DNA from 4 places in the Paenibacillus sp. UMB7766-LJ446 genome. Region 1 is predicted to be linked to each of the others. Evidence: riboswitches for the same ligand, from Rfam matches in the RefSeq annotation. Region 1 holds a riboswitch; each other region holds the start of a gene.
What was found. A riboswitch is a leader RNA that binds a small molecule or an ion and turns the genes downstream of it on or off. The one in region 1 is predicted to bind cyclic di-AMP.
Positions count from the first base shown of each region.

Region 2: linked by a shared signal. The riboswitch ahead of QP794_RS04630 (HAD family hydrolase) and the one ahead of QP794_RS30965 (resuscitation-promoting factor) in region 1 are both predicted to bind cyclic di-AMP.
Region 3: linked by a shared signal. The riboswitch ahead of QP794_RS00495 (C40 family peptidase) and the one ahead of QP794_RS30965 (resuscitation-promoting factor) in region 1 are both predicted to bind cyclic di-AMP.
Region 4: linked by a shared signal. The riboswitch ahead of QP794_RS24095 (C40 family peptidase) and the one ahead of QP794_RS30965 (resuscitation-promoting factor) in region 1 are both predicted to bind cyclic di-AMP.

Region 1 covers NZ_JASOYM010000020.1:13,269-18,631, reverse strand. The annotation lists gene rsmA (16S rRNA (adenine(1518)-N(6)/adenine(1519)-N(6))-dimethyltransferase RsmA) at 1-581, opposite strand, end outside; gene rnmV (ribonuclease M5) at 586-1,131, opposite strand; gene QP794_RS30965 (resuscitation-promoting factor) at 1,287-2,471, opposite strand; cyclic di-AMP (ydaO/yuaA leader) riboswitch at 2,745-2,998, opposite strand; gene QP794_RS30960 (TatD family hydrolase) at 3,240-4,010, opposite strand; gene QP794_RS30955 (HD domain-containing protein) at 4,340-5,363, opposite strand, start outside.
Region 2 covers NZ_JASOYM010000001.1:913,667-919,029, forward strand. The annotation lists gene QP794_RS04620 (Nramp family divalent metal transporter) at 1-870, shown strand, start outside; gene QP794_RS04625 (HAD family hydrolase) at 1,034-1,717, opposite strand; gene QP794_RS04630 (HAD family hydrolase) at 1,883-2,281, opposite strand; cyclic di-AMP (ydaO/yuaA leader) riboswitch at 2,399-2,574, opposite strand; gene QP794_RS04635 (glutathione peroxidase) at 2,942-3,418, shown strand; partial or broken gene QP794_RS33125 (hypothetical protein) at 3,394-3,462, opposite strand; tRNA gene QP794_RS04640 (tRNA-Leu) at 3,568-3,650, opposite strand; gene QP794_RS04645 (urease accessory protein UreF) at 4,072-4,773, shown strand; gene QP794_RS04650 (Rha family transcriptional regulator) at 5,050-5,253, shown strand; gene QP794_RS04655 (nitrogen regulation protein NR(II)) at 5,282-5,363, shown strand, end outside.
Region 3 covers NZ_JASOYM010000001.1:135,130-140,492, reverse strand. The annotation lists gene QP794_RS00520 (YkvI family membrane protein) at 1-31, opposite strand, end outside; gene QP794_RS00515 (xanthine phosphoribosyltransferase) at 236-817, shown strand; gene QP794_RS00510 (hypothetical protein) at 916-1,245, shown strand; gene QP794_RS00505 (hypothetical protein) at 1,370-1,588, shown strand; gene QP794_RS00500 (carboxymuconolactone decarboxylase family protein) at 1,705-2,034, shown strand; gene QP794_RS00495 (C40 family peptidase) at 2,130-2,594, opposite strand; cyclic di-AMP (ydaO/yuaA leader) riboswitch at 2,600-2,731, opposite strand; tRNA gene QP794_RS00490 (tRNA-Leu) at 3,037-3,120, shown strand; gene QP794_RS00485 (S-layer homology domain-containing protein) at 3,452-5,363, shown strand, end outside.
Region 4 covers NZ_JASOYM010000011.1:155,383-160,745, reverse strand. The annotation lists gene QP794_RS24105 (sensor histidine kinase) at 1-979, shown strand, start outside; gene QP794_RS24100 (response regulator transcription factor) at 1,090-1,800, shown strand; cyclic di-AMP (ydaO/yuaA leader) riboswitch at 1,965-2,098, shown strand; gene QP794_RS24095 (C40 family peptidase) at 2,104-2,577, shown strand; gene asnB (asparagine synthase (glutamine-hydrolyzing)) at 2,785-4,680, shown strand; gene QP794_RS24085 (multicopper oxidase family protein) at 5,008-5,363, opposite strand, start outside.

The DNA.
Region 1 (5,363 bases):
ATGCAGACCAATTCCGGCATACTGTAGTACTGAACCGCAATGCTCAGACTGCCATAGTCCTTTGATCCTGGTGCAGCAGCCATACGTTCCGCCACTTCCTTCTGGATCATGACCACAATGCTGTCCACAGGCAGCTTCTCTTCGAGCAGCTTCATCATGATTGGCGTCGTTACATAATAAGGCAGATTGGCTACAACACTCACTTTATCTACCGTTCCAAAATCCGTACGGAACAGCTCAGCCAGATCCAGTTTCAGCACATCCCCGTGATGCACACGAACGTTCGGATAAGGCTCCATCACTTCCCCCAGAATCGGCAGCAGTCGCTGATCAATCTCTACAGCCGTTACAGGCCCGGCAACCCGAGCCAGACGTTCTGTGAGTGCACCAATACCCGGTCCGATCTCAAGTGCGCCTTTGGACTCGTCCAAATCAGCTGCATTTACAATTTTGTTCAATATATTTTGATCGATCAGAAAGTTCTGACCCAGGCTCTTCTTGAATGAAAATCCGTGTCTTTGAATAATTTCTTTGGTCCGTTTGGGTGTTGCAATCTCTACGGTTTCTTCCATGCCCTTCATACGCTCACAATCCTTCACGTTCAATTTGCGATAATGCTTCGGAGAACTCTTCCCGGGTAATCTGGAATACACTCAACCGCTTGTGGAACTGCTTGCCGTTGCAATAACCGATGCCCAGCAAATTGCCCATCTCCATGCGACGTGCAGCAGCCTGTGGGTGCACAATCAGTCCCGCCGCAATCAGATCCTCCCAATCGATCAGACTTGGTGCGCCTTCATATGACGTATGCACACGAGCCAGTGCATGACGAATCGCCTCCGGTGAGGCGTTCTCCACTCCGATGTCGCCTTTACGCGTAGCATCCGCCTCCGGAATGAAGGCATGCTTGCAACCAGGTACTTTATTGGCAATGATTTTACGAATACGTTCACCCGCGTGATCCGGGTCTGTCAGTACGATGACACCACGTCTCTCTTGCGCAAGTGCAATCCGCTTTAGAATGCGCTGGTTGATGGCCGATCCACCGGTCTCAATTGTATCTGCCTGAACCGCACGGCGAATGGCTACGGTGTCATCACGGCCTTCCACCACGATCACTTCTTTTATCATGTTCCATTTCTTCCTTTCTAACGCAAAAAGAAGAGGAATATCCTCTTCTCTGCCAAACGGCGGGGGAGACTGAATTCAGACCCCTCCGCCGCATATTCCGCATGAATCATTCATGCTTATATTTTATAGCATTCCCATTTCAAAGTAAAACGATTTTAGTTCGCTTCCGGCTTCACCGGACCAATCACATATACCGTCTTGCCTTTCTTCCGTCCGAAGTTCAGGGCATGCTTCACACTATCATAATACACATCAATTTTGTTGCCTTTAATGGCACCACCGGTGTCTTCCGCACGACGGAAGCCAAGGCCCTCGATATACACCCACCAGCCAATCGGAATGATTTTGGGATCAACCGCAATGGTACGTCCCTCGGTTACCCGAGTGCCTGATGCTGTTTTTGTGCCGATACCGGGCTCTTCAGAAGAGTATGCCGTCATGGATACATTTTTCAATACTTTTGAATATTTAAAAGAATTGCCTGAGACGGTAATTACTTTGCTGCCCGAGGCAGCGGTTTTCTTCGAGTTCGTGGTTGTTGCTGTTTTGGTTGTAGAAGTCTGCGCCGATACCGTCTGAATCACTGGCTCTTTCACAACAGGTTTTGCTTTGGTGCCAACGGCGATAACTTTATCGACGCGATTCGTTGCGATCGATTTACCCACCATTTTTTTGGAGACCAATTCTCCATCCTGGAACACTTTTTCAATATGCTGTACAAGTGTGCCTTCTTTACCGCTCACAACGACACGATTGTCGCCTTTGTATAAGCTAGGGTCAGCCGTTTTGATCACTTTATAAGCGATCGGCTGTTCCACTTCCACCGTACGCTTGGTTACACGCACTACCCGAATTTTCATATCCGCTTCAACAGTGGTTCCCAGCGCAGGATACACTTTGTCTTCACTTGCAATCTGAATACCTGATTTTTTAATCGCATCTTTTACCGATGAATCGGTTGTATACAGAGTCTTGGTGTCTCCGTCTGCCGTAATCTTAACTGGAACTGCCCGCTCAATAACGATGCGGTCTCCATCTGTGATCGCCCCGTTCAAGGGCATGGATACCTGATCGTGAGGGCTGACTGTGATTGACTGCTCCTCCAGCATTTCCTGAAGCATTCCTGTACGAGTCTCTACCGCTTGAGCTTTGCCATCAATAACCAGTGAAATTTGTTTCCCGGCCTGACCGTAAACGACTAACAAGATCATGATTGTAAGCGCAATTGAGAAAATCGCGATCAATGCCATTTGACGCAAGTTCTCATGCTTCCACCGCAACGCGAAAGACTTACTGGATGATCGTGACTCATGGGTCTCTTCTGGTTGGAATGTGCCCACTTCTCCGTCCTCCTTCATAGCCTCGCCGTCTAAAGTAATGCATGATGTCTTTGACGCGACTATACCAAATTTTCTACAGAACACAGATCGGACCAACATAATCCGGTTCTGCACCATGAATCAATCTTCGCAACATGATGTCATCCTCCTGAATACTTACCGTATGATGACAGTATTTCTTTTATTCAAAAACAAAAAAGCCAAAGAAAGAGTTTAAGAGGAACTCTTTCGTGGCTTCCGAATGATTCTGAATATCGGAAATTCATGCACGAGGTTGCCTCTCTTTTTCCGCTTGCGAGGTTAGCTGTCGGGTTCGGGCGAAAGAGAGCCGCCCTATCTCCGGTCACCCGCTCATGGCGGACGCCCTTGAATTCACCCCGAGACCCAAAGAAGAAATCAAATACGGCTTCGCAGATTTATACGCTGCTTTTGGGTCAGCGCATGTTGCGCATCGGCTGAAATCACCGATGTTTAAGCCCTATTGGTTCCCCCGCTCTCCGTTAACGGAGACTCAGCGAGACTGATTCATGAAAGTAATGTTGTTTCATCGGAAAGTGTCCCTTTGTTCATCCCCCGAACATCTGTCCAATTTTCCGCACAACAATTCACTGAAAAGATGATATCCTGTTTCTATGCATGTTGTAAAGCGTTGTTCAAGTACGTTTTTCTAAATATTTGGTTAAAATATTGTAATATTCTTGATTTATTTGGATCAAAAAGCAAATTAACTCCGTCTACCTCACTTTTTCACCCGTTTTGCTCGATATTTTAACGAATCCCAAATCGTTCCATGGCATTTCTGGTCGTTATTGCTGCAATTTCCTCTACCGAAATGCCTTTAATTTCCGCAGCTGCTTCTGCAACCAGACGTACATGCGCTGTCTCATTTCGTTTTCCACGATAAGGGTGAGGTGTCAAATAAGGAGCATCAGTTTCGATGAAAAATCGGTCCATAGGAACCTTCTCAAGTACCTCTTTCGGCTGCTTCGCATTTTTGAACGTGATTGGCCCTCCAAAGGAAAGATGGAAGCCCAAATCCAGGCACATTTTTGCCGTTTCCCAGCTGCCAGAGAACGAGTGCATGACACCGCCTACTTCTCCAGCCTTTTCTTCACGCAGAATCTTTACAATATCCTCATGCGCATCCCGGTTGTGAATGACAATCGGCATATTCAACTCACGAGCCAGTCCAATCTGTTGTCGTAATACGCGATGTTGAACCTCTTTCGGTGAAGTGTCCCAATAATAGTCTAGACCAATTTCACCAATGGCTACCACTTTTTCATGCTTGCATAAAGATGCAATCCATTCCAGATCGCCCTCCTGCATCGTGATCGCATCTACAGGGTGCCAACCTACTGCCGCATATATAAAATCATAGGTTTCAGCCAGCTTCATCGTGGTTGGAATGGTCTCCCGGTTAAAGCCTACGTTAATCATGCGGCCAACGCCTGCATCCACAGCACGCTGAATCATTTCCTCGCGGTCCTCGTCGAATTGTGGAGCATCCAGGTGGGTATGTGTGTCGAACAACATCATTTTGTATTTCTCCCTTCGTGTCGAATGAACGACGATCTCTTCTTTATCCACTCTGCAGATCTTAACCAGAAATAAATATTACTAATTAGATCGTGCTATTATCTATATTTCATTTCATTCGTTCATTGAGCACAACATGTAGAGCGAACGAGTTCTTTCATATCTATATGTTGCTTAATTTTAGTCGGCTGAGTTGTATTCTAATTGCTCTGATTACAAAATTATGTCGATCTACATGTACTCTCCATTAAAGCAGATTACTGTATCATGAAAATAGCTCTTTTAGAAAGCCTTTTGCATCATGACTCATCAACAGCATTGCACACCATTTAATGTGAGAAATAGGGGCGTATATGGGACGGTAATTCATGAACAATCGCATCCACCTTATTTTGCGGATAATACAAGTGATGTTTTCCCCGATGAAGACCACTGATTGAACGGACGATGTCGGACATCTCTGACAACTCATGTAACTTGTCTTGCCGATCAAGCAGCAGAATCTGTTTGTCCGTCGATTCATCCGGACGAAACACATCATACGGATTATCCGATGGAAAATCAATTTCCAGATCATACTCGGGATTGAGACCTGCTACAGTGAAGGCTTCCCGAATCTCTTCAATCATGTTTACGTCGATCTGTTCAATCTCTACATACTTATATAATTTGCGATCTATAAAACGTTCGCATAACTCACTTAGAACAGCATCGTCCTCTTTGCGCCACTGCATAAATGCCGTCTGAATCAAAGCTTCGTCCAGTTGTAAATATTCGTCCACCGATAGATCTCCATCGAATAACTGGGGCAGTGGATCGATCATGAAGCGGAATTGGAAACCTTGCTGTATGAGACTTTTCGCCCGCTTAAATATTTGCCGCAGTATAATTTCCGAACTTCGGGTAACCGGATGAAAGTAAATTTGCCAGTACATCTGGTACCTGGACATCAAGTAATCCTCCACGGCGTGCATGCCCGACTCCTTAACCACGATTCGTCCGTGATATGGACGCAGCATACGCAGGATACGGTCAAGGTCGATCGTCCCATAATTTACACCTGTGAAGTAGGCATCCCGCAGCAAATAATCCATGCGGTCCGCATCCAGTGGACTGGTGACCAAATTAACAACAATGGGCTTTTCATACGTTTTTTGAATAACTGAAGCCACTTTCTCGGGAAAATCGGGAGCATACCGTCTTAAGATCGCCCCTACTTCGGTATCACCTGTAATGATCCGACAAGTCCAATCCTCATGATTCATATCAAAAGCTTCTTCTATAGAGTGAGAGAATGGCCCATGTCCAAGGTCATGGAGTAATGCTGCGCAAAGGGCTACCGTTTTTTCCTCC
Region 2 (5,363 bases), on a different contig from region 1:
GTCGATGTTCTCGTCATTCTTTTGCTGCAAAATAAAGGCTTCCGCGCATTGGAATCGCTCGTTATTGTGCTGATGGCTACCATCGCCCTCTGCTTCGGGATTGACCTGTTTCTCGCTAAACCGGATATGGGTGGCGTCATGCACGGCTTTGTACCAAGTGCCGAGATTTTGCAAAATCCAGCCATGCTCTACATCGCCATCGGCATTATTGGCGCAACCGTGATGCCCCATAATCTGTATCTGCATTCTTCTATCGTACAGACCCGTCAGATTGAAAAGACAACTAAGGGTAAAAAAGAAGCGATTCTGTATACCACCATGGATTCAACCATCGCTTTAACGCTGGCCCTGTTCATCAATGCAGCCATCCTGATTGTGTCTGCTGCCGTGTTCCATAGTGCAGGCATGACCCAGGTTGCGGAAATTACGGATGCTTACCATCTGCTGACACCTTTGCTGGGAACCACTATCGCCAGCGTCCTGTTCGGTGTAGCCCTGCTGGCTTCAGGCCAGAACTCAACACTCACCGGCACACTGTCCGGTCAGATTGTAATGGAAGGCTTCCTGAACATTCGTATTCCGGCGTGGCTTCGTCGGCTGGTAACACGTCTGATTGCAATCATCCCGGCCGTTATCGTAACAGCTATTGCCGGAGAGCACGGAACAGAAGAACTGCTGATTTTGAGCCAGGTTGTGTTGTCGCTGCAGCTCCCCTTTGCCGTTATTCCACTGATCATGTTTACGAGTGACAAAAAAAGCATGGGGGATTTTGCTAACAAGCTGTGGCTCAAAATCATCTCCTGGATCATTGCCGGAGTAATCGTTATCCTGAATGTGTATCTGATTATCCAGACCATTCTGTTGTTCTAGGTTACATGGAACTACACTCTATATTGTCTAACTCAAAAAGGCTGATCAACTCAAGTAATGTATACCTTGAGATGATCAGCCTTTTATATGTTCGAGCAGCAACCTAATCCAACCTGATCCATACCGATTAGATTAGCTCTTAAATACGCTTTTAGTTTATTTATCAATTTTGAGTTACTATCAACAAGGGAAGTAGTTCATCCAGTGATTCAACCGTCCAGTCCGGACGCTCTGCATCTGCTAGCTCCGGCTGGAACCTGCCATACCCCTGCAAAATTCGGATCGTGTGCATACCCAGCTTCTTAGCCGGAATAATATCATTATCAATCCGGTCGCCGATCATGACCGCTTCCTCCGGTTTACATCCCGCCTGTTTCAGAGCTACAGCATATAATTCAGGATCAGGCTTGGACACTCCTTCTTCAGCTGAACAGGCCAGCACATCCACGTACTTGCGCAAACCGTAGCTATCCAGCCGATTTTCCGTCCCCGGGCTCTGATTGGCAATGATGCCAATCTTATAGTGCTGCGACAACGTCTGGAGAACAGCGTCGGCTGACGCGAAGGGGCGCTCAAGCTCTTTGCGGAACTTCAGCTTCTCCTGTATCTGTTCCCGGTGCCCCTCATCGCTGATCAGGGTACGAATAGCCAGTTTCATCGGCCATTGCTCGTAATTTCGGTAGGAGGCGGCAAATAGTTCTCGTACTGTCTGCATCTCCACCTGATAACCAAGCGCACAAGCTTCTCGAACGAACTGACCGATAATATCATCCACCGGCTCCCACTCGTCCACAAGCGTATCCCCCACATCAAAGAACAACCATTGTATTCCACCTACATCCGGCACGCCTATTCCTCCTCGTTAGCCACAGGAAATTCATTTCCCCATTTCCCAAACCATAAAAAAGAAGACCCACCATCATGCATGAGTCTCCTCAAGATTCCGTATATTTATGATTTCAATTATAACAGGCAGCTGACACTGGATCAATCACATGAATAGTACTAACCACTAACCATTAAGCAGAAACCCAACTTCCCCATTCAAGGAATACACAATACGGTCTGCTCCCATTCCCCGGTAGATCCCTTTAGGGTGGCTTTGTTCTGTAATGACACATAGGGACTTGGATGTCCAGGAGCGGCAGATCTGCAAATAGCGGCAGGTCAGGTTTAGGCTATTTTCAAAAATAAAAACATTGCCTACACTGCCTTGCGGCAAAAACCATTTCTGAGCTGCAGCCGTGTTCATGCGAATGACATGCTCCACACCAATTCTCCGGAGCCTGCGCTCTTCCCCTGCACTGTTGGTCAGAACGGCAAACGGCATTTTTTTGTACATCAGCAATTTGATAAATTTACGTCCTGCTTCATTTGGAGCAGTAACTAAGATCATCTCTTTATCCATCATTCGTTCCTCCCTTTGCGTGAAAAGACAACAAAAAAGAAGCGTGGGGGACCAAGGCCTCCCGGACGCTTCTTCAATAATCCATAGCAAAAAGACACTATGAACCAGCGTACGGCTTGTTGCCTCTCCCTTTAACGCTTACGAGGTTAGCTGACGGATTCGGGCGCGAGAGTCGCCCTATTTCCGGCTGTCACCGGAAAATTCACCCCATGGATGCCTACTGTCCTGGACAGTTCATCCTGTTGGTTCCCCCGTTTCCCACCCATGAATGAATGGAAACTCAGCGATTAAAACATCGTTCCATTATGTTTCTTAATCAGAGCGATATTATCGTTTGTTTCGTTTTTCATGTAAAATTTAATTGAAATTGGAATTACGATATGAATCATACACCCGTGCCATATCGGTGTAAAGTCTGCGCAGATCACCGAATCGACGGATTTTTGCCATTTCACATCAATAATAGCGCTTACAACACATCCATTCTCTACCCATCTCTTCAAAGCTCTCTAATTCTCTCTTTAGCGAAATTCAGGTAGCAAAACATTCACAGTTCATACACGAGAGGTCCAAATGGCGTTAAAAAAGCAATATTAATTTTGCAATATTTAATTGTAATCAATATAATAGATGATAGAAGAATATGAAATGGAGGCGATTTTCATGTCAGTCTACGACTACAAAGTAAACACCCTTCGCGGTCAGGAAGTTGAGATGTCCAACTATCGTGACAAAGTACTGCTTATCGTGAATACAGCAAGCCAATGCGGCCTCACACCTCAATTCAAAGGTCTGCAAGAACTCCAGGACAAGTTCAAAGATTCCCCATTTGAAGTTCTTGGTTTTCCAAGCAACCAGTTTGCACAGGAAAAAGGCTCTTCTGATGATATTGCCGAGTTCTGCCAGATGAACTATGGTGTCAGCTTCCCGATGTTTGAGAAGATTGATGTGAATGGTTCAAGCGCTCATCCTCTATTCCAGCATCTTACCAAAGAAGCACCAGGCGTACTCGGCTCCAAAGCCATCAAATGGAACTTCACCAAATTCCTTGTGGATCAGAACGGACGTGTTTTGAAACGGTATGCTCCCAAAACAACACCTGATAAAATTGAAGCAGACATCAAAGAATTGCTTAAATAACAAGTGAAGGCCATCCGACCCCTGCAGACAGAATGAGCATGCATTCAGGGAAACGGGTGACCTTTTTTGTCTGGACTCATCTTTACTGTAAAAAAAACATAAAAAAGAAGCTCCCCATACGGGAAGCTTCTTCTTAATCGTTCTTATGATGCGGTCGAGAGGACTCGAACCTCCACGGGTATACACCCACTACCCCCTCAAGATAGCGTGTCTGCCATTCCACCACGACCGCATGTCGTAAATAATCGGCAACAGAGTTGATTATACCCGTTTCAAGTTTAAATGTAAAGCATTTTTAATATTATCATTTTAACTGCGCTTTCCCTTCCAAAAATCGTATAATCTCGTCATTTTCTCCTAAAAAGCACATATGATTAAAATTGATCCCGTTTTTATATCCGAGCAGGCTGATCACTCTACTTCCTTTATAAGGAACAATTACTCCATTCACCCTTCATAATATAACTTTAAATGTTATAAAAATTAACACAAATAAGATTTTAAATTTAAAAAGCAAGAAACTATTGACAAAAAGCGGATATTTATGTGAATATATATATCATATAATTCGGATTTATGAACAGAAAACGAACTAAAGCGGAGTATAAATGTTATTTTACATAACATTTACCGAACGTAGGAGGCGAAAGATTGTGAACCGTGGGAATAAGCTGCTCGATTACGTCAAACTGCTTGATTCCTCTATCCAGGTCGGAGGGTTCACCCATTCCTTCGGTATGGAAACCCATATCACTGAAGGAACCATTCGCAGTGCTGAAGATCTAGAATCATTCATGCGCTGTCAATTGCACCCCAGTATCGTGCGTCTGGAAGGTATGGCGATTAAAGGCATATACACCGCCACAGATCATAATGACGCGTGGCGTACAGCCCTTATCGACAAACTCGTTCATGTCCAGCGCACCCCAGCAAACCTCAGAGAACATGCCTCTACAATGGGAAAACGACTGATTAAGCTGGCTCGTGCACTCCACCCCTGGATTGATTTTAGCGAGCTTGAACAAACTCTGGCTAAGTATGAATCCGTTGGCTGCCTTTCCACTGTTCACGCCTGGATTAACCACCACCTCGAAATCCCTGTCGAGGAGGCAGTCCTTGGTTATCTGCATTCAGCCATGAGTGCCTGCATAACCGAAGCCTCCAAAGTGATTCCCCTCACTCCCGATACAACCCAGGACCTGTTGGTTCGCCTCGCCGCAGACCTGGAGCATGAATGGCATACCGTCAGCGCCTCCGCTGCGGATGGACTGGTACAACCAGCCTCAATGTCCATGAAAACATTGTTCCCCAGCTTCCATATGCTTGGAGCAGGACTTCACGCCTACAGGGCCTGATCTTTATCCCCTTCACCTCCATACAACTCACCTCCTCATACAGTAAAACATGAAAAACACGCCGCAACCTCATTGCTGGCGTGTTTTTTATGTCATTCATGTTGTCTATTTAACGTAATTACGCCATTTAACACATTAAAATACACTTATTTCCGTCTTTTTTAATTGTTAGATGACGCAAATACGTATATAATAAATTATACAGCTCGCATATCTATATATTCTACATCAAGAATAACCGGCTGAATACTACATTCCACTGAGGGGTGAACCCTTTTGAACAAAAAGAAACCTGTGACTCCTTTCGGATGGGCCATCAAACGAAGACTAACCGAACTCCAGGTCGACCAAAAGACATTTTGCGAACAGTACAACATCCCGCCATACCGTCTGTCCAATCTCATCCATGGGACACGCAAAGCAACCCGGTTCAGGAACCAGGTCGCCGACATTTTGGATATTCCAGATGATTTAAGATAAGATTTTCTGCCAAGGAGGAGCTCATTTCATGAGGTACTTAATATCCGATCTGGAGAGATTATCGTTCCAGTCCATGCAACACCAGCTCATCATCGTCGACCATAACTGGA
Region 3 (5,363 bases), on a different contig from region 1:
CGATCTGCAGCACCCGAAATGCCTGTTTCATGTGTTTCCCCTCTCAGGCCCCTGAATAGTTTGGACATGCGGGTGCCATGGTACAAGGTATGCTTGACCCATCAAAGTCATGACAATTGAAGTGCGGCATGGGGTCATTTACATGCTCTGGACAAGAGTAAAGGCAATTTCGCTTGAACTGTTAGCCGGATCTATGATACTTTTACGTCATAGGATAGGCTTGGGAGGTCAAATTATGGAAGTATTGAAACAACGGATTTTACAAGAAGGTGTAGTCATGTCAGATCAGGTGCTGAAGCTGGATGGTCTGCTGAATCACCAGATTGATCCTGCATTGACGATGGAAATGGGACGTGAATTTGCCGCTCGTTTCCGTGAAAGTGGTGTAACTCGGGTCATTACTGTGGAGTCTTCGGGAATTCCGGTGGCCTTTGCTGCCGCATATGAACTGGGTGTTCCGCTGGTATTCGCCCGTCGCAAAAAAACACTTTTGGCTGACCCCGATGCCTACTGTGAAAGAGTGCCTTCTTTTACCAAAGGAATCGTAACGGATATTATGGTATCCCGTGAATATATTCATGAGAATGATCGTATTTTGTTCATTGACGATATTATTGCCAATGGTGATGCTGCCCGCGGCGTTATTAAAATTATTGAACGTTCGGGTGCGGAGCTGGTTGGATTCGGTGTCGTGGTCGAAAAATGTTTTCAGGCTGGAGCGCGTACGATTCGTGAGCAGGGCATCCCGGTTGAAGCGTTGGTGCGCATTCGTTCATTGAACGACGGCACCGTGCAATTTGACGATAACGAAATGTGACTTTTTAAAGGAAAAAGTGCCTATTTTTATAACAATGCCTTTGCATGACCGCTGATTTCATTTATAATGGGGTTATGTTAGGGAGAGGAGGCAACACCATGGGTAACCAACCGGCAACAGAACAATTTTTTATTGATAAGCTGGCGGAATCGAAAGTACATTTTGAGCGTGCCCTGGATTGTAAACATACGGAATTCGATGACCTTTATCCCTATATGATTGAACATCCTCAATTTTTCTGGTACAAACGCTACGTTGCCTGGTCAGAATTGCTGACGATTGTAGGCTTGTGCGAAGAGTTGTCCTTCTCTTGGAAAGAACAATTTACACCGCATCAAGTGGAGTACCTTGAAGAACGTGTGATGTCCGCCAAAGTGCTTGATTTTTGGTTTGAGAAGAACGACAGCAAAGAGCACGCGCAGCGGTAACTTTCAGTCGGGACATACTTTCGAATGACATGACAGTCCAATACAGTCACGTGAGACCTAAATGACTTTTCATTTAGGTCTCTTTTTGTAAATAATTTTTATGGAGAAAGTAGGCGTCGAGAATATGATCAGTGATGCAGAATTGGATGCACTGCGTTTATCGGGTGAAAAAGTAAGGGTGATTCGGGACGAGATTCAGTCCAATGATGTGACAGGCATTGTCGTAGCCTGGGACGGGGAGCAGGTACTCATTCGCCGTCAGAATCGTCGTGTGGTCAAGCTTGATCGGAATTATCAGTACCAGTTGTTCAGCGAACCACGCAAGAGCCTGCTCGAAGAATAGGACATGCGTTTTAGGTTCATTTACCATGGATGTTTTGGCATAATTGCACCTCTCGGGAGAGAAGATAGGTACAGTGAGAGTTTGTAACATATCAGCCGAGAGGATGTGCGGTAACCATGACACTGATGAATGATAAGGTTCATGCCTATAAAGATCAGATGGGTGAATTAAGCGACGTGCTGCCTGCAGTGGTGAAGTCTTATCATGAGTTCACTGGAGAATGTTTTCAGGCAGGAGCGGTTGATGCCAAGACCAAACAGCTGATTGCCCTGGGCATTGGATTGTTTGCCAATAATGAGGTATGTACGTTCTACCATGTGGAAGAGGCACGTGCCAAAGGAGCGACCGATCAGGAGATTATGGAGACGGTGGCTGTGGCTGGAGCCGTAGGCGGAGGCCATGCGCTGTCTCAGGGTGCAATGAGAGTACAGAAGGCTTTACATTAACCTATATATTGCAGAACAATATTGTCCAGCTTTCTGTAGAAATATAGGGCAGACAAAGAAAAGGCTCCGGTGATAACCGAAGCCTTTTCGTGTTCTTATATTTTGCCCAGCATTTTGTTATACATAAACTGTCCTGTTACCCGGCGAGCTGTTACGTAACGATCATTAAAGTAAGGATTGGATAATTGAGTGATGCTTACACCCTTGCTACTTGAAGCGTGAGCGAACTGTCCGCCACCGATATATACACCTGTATGTGAAATGCCATTACCCATCGTATTAAAGAACACCAGGTCACCTGTACGCAGATTAGCTTTGGATACCGGCGTGCCAGCCTTGGCTTGCTGCTGCGAAGTGCGTGGCAATTCAATGCTGTATTTGTTGAAAATATATCTCATAAATCCCGAGCAATCAAACCCGGCGAGCGTAGTGCCACCCCATTTGTAAGGTATGCCTGTCATGTTGTTTACCACGGTGTTAATACTGCTTGCCTCAGTGCTTGTTGCCCCGGATGTAAATAGTACTGCTGCTCCAAAAATGGAGATGATAAGCTTTTTCAAAATTTGTGTTCTCCCTTCGATGCCTACGGAGTTAGCTAAGGGTTCGGTAGAAGGTTCCCTATATTTCCTATGTATAAGAATAATTCACCCAAAATGGTTCCCCCGTTTTCAAACATGAAACTCGGCAAATGAATAATTAAGTTTTTGTAACCTTTTGAAACTATATTGCATAAATGCGAAAATGTCAAACCTGTTTTAATGTTTTCTTAGCACCTCAATGTTAACGGAATTCTGACTTTTTATGTTGAAAAAACTCGAATGTTGGATTCTAATCGATGACAAAAAAGTAACTACTGTTTCAACGGGAGAGAAATTGGACAATGTATTGGTTATATTACATACATTGAAGTGGGAAATTATATTTTTTTGTTGACACTAATTACCTGCACATGATATATTATTTCTTGTCGCCGCGATATAATTTCTCGGAGATACGACATACGCGGTCGTGGCGGAATTGGCAGACGCGCACGGTTCAGGTCCGTGTGGGCTAACCCCCGTGGAGGTTCGAGTCCTCTCGACCGCATCATAATGTATCACGAAAAAGGTTCCTAGAATGGCATTGATGCCTTCAGGAGCCTTTTTTATTTGCTTACCGATTTTAGTCGTTGCTCGTCCTGATTGTTTGTTTATTTATCCAGTAATGGAAAAAGGTTCGTTATGCGACGATTTGCCCCTGTATTTCAGGTTAATTGTACGTAAAATACCGAATTGTACCTATTCCAGGGATCCCTCATCCACTATTCTCTTCTCGTATGGAAGCGCTATCAACAAGGATTTGAACGACCAAATTCAGAGGGGGTAGGGATAATTTGAAACGAATCGGAAAAAGGATGGCAATGTGTTTTATGGTATTCATGATTGCAGCAGTGCAGTTCGGAATGATCGGAACGACAGGCAATGTGGCACAAGCAGCAGATAAAAGTCTGGCCCAGAAGCCGTATATGGGCTGGAGCAGTTACAGCATGCAGGTATATGACGGGGCGGGTAACTGGACATCGGCCGAGAGCATTAAGAAGCAATCGGACGCCATGCGTGAGAAGCTGCAAGCTCATGGATATGAATACATTAATATTGATGCTGGCTGGAACGGTGACGAGGATGAATACGGCCGTCCGATCCCGAGTTCTGTTCTTTATCCGAACGGATTTCAGGAGGTTATTGATTATGTTCATAATAACGGACAGAAGATCGGGATCTATCTGATTCCGGGGTTATCAATTACTGCTTATAATAAAAATCTTGAGGTTTATGGGACGGGTGGAGCATGTCGTATGCAGGATATTGCGGTAAAGCCGCTCGTTGTAATGGATGCTTGGGATTCATACACTTACAAAATTGATTTTTCGAACCCTTGCTCACAGAAGTACATTGACTCCATCGTGGATCTTCTTGGTGAGTGGGGCATCAACTTTGTCAAATTCGACAGTGTGACTCCAGGGTCAGGCATCAATAACCTGAGCCGGGATGCACGCGGTGATGTGGAGGCATGGTCCAAAGCACTGGATAGAAATAACATCTGGTTTGAGCTTTCCTGGGCGCTTGACCACAACTACGTGGACGTCTGGAAAAAGTATGCAAATGGCTGGCGGATTGATTGGGATATTGAAGCCTACGATAGCAGTAAGGGGTTGACTGAATGGTCGAGTATTTCACGCTTATTCCCCATAGCGGCCATCTGGTGGCGTGATGCAGGGCCAGGGGGTTGGAATGATTTCGACTCCCTGAATATCGGGAATGGCTCTATGGATGGTCTGACCAAGGACGAGCGCCAGACTGCCATGACGTTCTGGTCCATCTCTTCAGCGCCCCTCTATACCGGAAATGACTTGACACGATTGGACAGCTATGGACTTCAATTACTTACTAATGATGAAGTCATTGCGGTCAATCAGGCCGGACGTCCAGGCCATCCGGTATCCATAGATACCAAGCAGCAGGTTTGGTATGCCAATAACGGAGATGGTACGTACAGCGTAGCTCTGTTCAATCTGGGCAATCGGAGTGCCGAAGTAAAAGTGAAATGGAGTGATCTTGGACTGGAAGGTCCAGCTTCAGTTCGTGACCTTTGGAGTCATTCCGAATTGGGAACTTTTAATACGGAATTCAGTGGCGGCGTGCTGGAACCCCATGCCTCCCGAATGCTTAAGGTAACCGCACTGAGCGGCACATCAGCCGTTAATGATGATGATACAGGCATGCACTATAGTGGGGATTGGAAGCGTAACGGAGGCAAGGAGCAAATCGATGGCAAACAGGATCTGAGCATCGCTATTTCGGATTCTTCGAACACTAGTCCAGCGAATATAAATACGCAGCAAGGATCTGACCTAGACGCTGGATCTGAACGTGCCGCGAATGCAGAAAATGAAATTGCAGCAAATGCTGCTGCCATGGATGCTGCTGCCGTGACCGATGTGGTTTACATTAATGATGATGACAACCATATTCAATATACGGGTTCATGGAGTCCAAACACCGGCAGAGGTTTTGGGGATTACAAAGATGATGTACATTTTACGGAAACAGACGGTGATTCTTTTGAATATACCTTTACTGGAACAGGCATTGACCTGCTGACGGAGAAAGATCAAGGGCTGGGAGAAATGATAGTCACACTCGATAATGGAACGCCTGAAACGGTTAGCTCTAATACGAGTGGTGAGCGAGAGGCCCAACAGGTGCTGTATAGTGCGGCCGGATTGGATAACGGTTTGCATACCTTGAAGGTAGTCAAAGGATCGGGCCGATATATGCTGCTGGATGCGC
Region 4 (5,363 bases), on a different contig from region 1:
TGTGATTAGTTCTCTAGAAAATATGAAAGAATCGATACAAACGATCAGAAATTTACTGTTTATCACTGGATTTGGATCACTATTGTTGGCAATGGGATGCATCTTTTTTCTATCTAAAAGATTATCTAATCCATTGTTGAAAATTGAAAAGGCAACTCGTCTGATTGCCAAAGGAGAACTAAATTTAAAAATTCCTGTGGAAACTAAAGATGAGATTGGTTCATTGTCACAAGCCATAAACGACCTTTCTAGAGAGTTAAAACAATATCGAGATAATCGTTCCGAGTTCTTTGCAAACGTCTCCCATGAATTGAGAACACCCATTACTTACTTGGAAGGGTATGCGGATATACTGGCTAAAGATCTTGTGGAAAATGAAGAAGAAAAGAAAAAATATCTACAAATTATATCAGAGGAAGCACAACGTTTAAATGTTATCATAAATGATCTCTTCGAACTGTCTAAAATGGAGGAAGGTAAAATTGACTTGAAGCTAATGTCAGTCGAACCCACTTCGATCATCCAGAGGTCTATAGATAAGGTTCAATTAAAAGCCCAAGAGAAAGGTCTTACTATTCAAAGTAAGTTGAGTTCCGTACCCCATATTTTTGTGGACCCCAATCGGTTGGAACAGATCATTTTAAACCTATTGGATAATGCAATTCGTTACACAGCTGAGGGGAATATCCAAGTTTCACTAACTTCCGAAGGAGGTGGAGTAGCGATTAGCATTAACGATTCCGGACCAGGGATTTCAGCTGAAGAACTTCCATTTATATTTGAACGATTTTATAGAGTTGAAAAATCCAGGTCTCGGGAATATGGAGGAACAGGACTTGGGCTGTCTATTGTTCAAAGTCTTGTGTTACAACAAGGAGGAACAATACATGTAAAGAGTAAGATTGGAGAGGGCACATCATTTAAAGTATTATTCCCGCTCATCGCATCTTCATTGAAACCACATAGCTCTAAATTATAATATGAATCAAATGAGCTAATAATATTGAAAGCCACGGTAGGGAGAAAAATTTCATGATATTTTGATATAAGCCATGTGGCTACAGATTTTTATTGGGTGGTGTTGACTGTATGAATAATAAATTGAAAGCGTTAGTTATTGATGACGAATGGAATATGAGAAATCTCTTGCGTATATATTTAACTAAACAAGGTTTTGATATTACCGAAGCTCATAATGGAACAGAAGGACTGGCCTATCTTCAGAAAAATTCGTATCATGTCATTTTATTAGACGTTATGATGCCTGATATGGATGGTTGGCATCTTTGTAAAAAAATCAGAGCATTTAGTGAAACACCTATATTGATGCTTACAGCCCGAGGGGATGTGAAGGATAAGGTACATGGATTAGGTGTGGGGGCTGATGATTATATGGTGAAACCTGTAAATTCAGATGAACTCATCGCTCGCCTGTTTGCACTTATTCGACGTTCTTCACAGTCTTCGAGCCTAAAAGAAGTCGGTAGAAAAATCGTGTATTCAGACATGATTATTTATCCAGATCGAAGACAAGTTTTGGTATTAGACACAAATCTGGATTTAACCCAAAAGGAACTTGATATCTTGCTTATGTTGGCTGAGCATCCACAAAGAGTTTTCTCTAGAGATGAAATCATTGAACGTCTGTGGGGAAGTGACTTTTTTGGGGATAACCGAGTCGTGGACACCCACGTCAAAAATATCCGCGAGAAGTTACAGTTGGCTGGATTAGAACAGAATCCCATTCAAACAGTTTGGGGCATAGGGTATAAGTGGTTGTATAGTGTAGAAGAGCCTTGAGCTTATAAGTAGAAGCTGGTAAAAAAAAATTTGTACTAAAAAGCGATCGTTCCCTGAATTTAACTGGGGACGGTCTTTTCATTTTTTGTAGAGTAAGATATATGAGAATTCTACATAAAATCCACACATTTTAACAATATAATACTCTATAGGTTACAAACATTTAACTATTTTTGCCGAATTTCGTATTGAAAACGGGGGAACCATTTGTTGGGTGAATTATTCTTGCAAGAAAAGAATATAGGGAGCCTTTAACCGAATCCTTAAGCTAACTCCGTAGGCATCTAAGGGAGGAACAAAAGTTTGAAAAAGGTCATTTTGTCGGTGCTTGGAGCAGCAGTTTTATTTACCTCCACAGCAACGGGAGCATTTGCTAGTCAGGCAAAACTAACTGAAGAAATAAAAGAAGTGGTTGGAACGCCCTACCTTTATGGTGGGACCACAACATCAGGTTTTGATTGTTCCGGTTTTATCCTTTATGTTTTTAATGCATTTAAACTAGATTTGCCGCGCACCTCTAGTATGCAAGCAACAAAGGGAGCGTTTGTAGAAAAAGAAGAACTACGCCCAGGAGATCTCGTTTTCTTCAATACAAATGGTCGCAGCATTTCCCATGCGGGAATTTATGTAGGTAACAATCAATTTGCACATTCATCAAGCAGTAAAGGTGTTCGAATTAGTAGCTTATCTGAAAGTTATTATAAATCCAGATATGTTACAGCTCGCCGAGTGGTTAGCGAGCAGAACTATCTTAAAATGATTGACGACAGTCATTAAAAATATGGACAAGCCCGTGAGGAGACGGGTTTGTCCATTTTGTTTAACAACTTGCCTCGAACATATAGAATCACTCCATTGAACAAATCCAGTAAATATATAGATAACTTAAAAGAACGTGATTTATGATATAGACAGTATTCTTACACAGATTCCACATACATGAAGGCTAAACTAATCTTATATCGATTAGAGGAGATTAGCCCAATGTGTGGATTTGTAAGTTTATATAACAAATATCGTATGCCAGTAGATGCAAACATTCTGCAACAGATGACAGACTCCATAGCTCATCGTGGCCCAGATGATGAAGGGATGTATATCCATGATCATATCGGTCTGGGTTTCAGGAGACTAAGTATACTAGATATCGAGCACGGGGCACAACCCATGACCAATAAGACCAGAGATATTTGGCTGGTATTCAATGGGGAGATTTATAATTATAAAGAGTTGAAGGATTGGTTGAGTCAAAAAGGGTATACATTTTATACAGATTCGGATACCGAAGTATTACTGAGGCTTTATGAGGACGTTGGAATTAAATGTGTCAACTATTTAAGGGGCATGTTTGGTTTCACCATATGGGATAGAAGAAGTGATCTTTTATATGCGGCACGGGACCATTTCGGGATAAAGCCTGTATATTACAGTGAAACCGCCTCCGGATACATGATTGGCTCTGAAATTAAAACGTTACTGGCTTCAGGTAGGATTGATCGGGAAGTCGATGAAAATGCTCTTTATCAGTATCTCACATTTCAATATGTACCTGAACCCTCAACCCTGTTCAAAGGAATCCATAAACTGAAAGCTGGCCACTATTTGCTTGTACAGAATAATGGAATGACCATCAAACCGTATTACGAAGTGAAGTTTGAGCCCCATGAAAACAGGTCCTATTCCGATTTAGTAGAGGAGACGCGATCAGTAATAACTGAATCTGTTCGTATTCACAAGAACTCAGATGTCCCTAGGGGAGCATTCTTATCGGGTGGTATTGATTCAAGCAGTTTAGTTGGTTTACTTCATCGATTGGAACCAACCCAAACATTCAGCGTTGGATTTGATATGCCGGGGTATAGTGAATTGGATGATGCCAGAAAGACAGCAGCCTATTTAGGGACTGAGCACCATGAAATTCGGATTAATGCCCGCGACTATATAGATATACTGCCTTCTTTAATATGGCATATGGATGAGCCAGTAGCAGACCCCTCAGCCGTGGGTCTCTACTTTGTATCGAAGTTGGCTAGTCAGCATGTTAAGATGGCATTCTCAGGTGAGGGTGCAGATGAATTTTTTGGTGGCTACAACATTTATCAGGAACCCTATGCTCTCCGCATGTTTCAGGGTCTCCCAGGGCCATGGAGATGTCTTGCAGGACATCTGGGACGATTAATGCCTACCGGCATGAAAGGAAAAGGATTCTTGGAAAGAGGGAGTCTCATTCTGCAAGAACGATACTTTGGAAATGCGAAGATTTTTATGGATCATGAAAAAAGTAAGGTATTAGCACCATGGTTATTGGAGCAGGGAGTATGTAAACCGACCCTTCAGGTGACTAAGCCTCTTTATGAGCAAGCGAAGTTATATGATGAAGTCACACAGATGCAGTATATTGATATTCATACGTGGCTACGTGGGAACATCCTAATGAAAGCAGACAAAATGTCGATGGCAAATTCCTTGGAACTTCGCGTTCCCTTTGTAGACACTAAAGTATTTGAATTAGCTGCTACCATCCCTACAAAGTATAAAGTTACGCCCACAGCAACTAAACTATTGCTCCGTGATGCTATGAAAGATGTGGTTCCGCCTGATGTACAGCAGCGAAAAAAATTAGGTTTTCCTGTCCCAACCAGAGTATGGTTAAAAAATGAATGGTATGCATGGGCTAGGAATCTGATTATGACAGCAGACGTAGATCAATGGATCAATAAAACGTATGTCTTGCAGCTACTTCAGATCCATAAAGAAGGAAAATTGGATGCAAGCCGTAAATTGTGGACCATCCTTGTATTTATCTTATGGCATCAAATATATATTGAAGATCGTGCGTATTCCTTTTCCGTTCCATCTTCAAAAAGAATGATATTGTAATAGTAAAATCAATAACGCCCCCAATATAGCTCTGATGTATCGTCCCCTCGGAATAGAGATCATGTTATAATGAGCTCATTATACCGGGGGGGATTTTGGTATGTCAGCTAATAGAAGCATGGATATGCATAAAAGCGGTGGTTCATCATCGTCAGTACCGCTTGTTTTACGATCAAGGTGTTCCCAAACAAATGCGGCAATCAATCCTCGGATACATTCCGGGAAAAGATCGCCGCATCATGAATTCTTCGGTTTTTAATATCTTATTAACAAGTATTTTTAGCAGATCTTAATAGAGTGAAAATCAATGCTTCTCATTCATAATCCTTATTCAGCAACATTCTCTACACTTGGATCAGGTGTATAGTTACTTTCATAATCTGTATACATGACTTCCGTTACCATTCCAGCGGAAGCATGATGCAAATCATGGCAATGGAACATCCAATTTCCTGGGTTATCGGCTTCAAAAGCAACAACATAGGTTTCCCCTGGTTTAACATTTAGTGTATCTTTTATGATCGTTGACCCCTGATAGGGCTGACCATTTTTACTTAGTACTTGAAAAAACTGACCATGGAGATGCATAGGATGGTCATCCGTTTTGGATTGATTCACAAAAGTAACTTTCACCTTGTCACCCTTCTTGACTTTTATGACATCTGTATCCGGAAATACCTTTC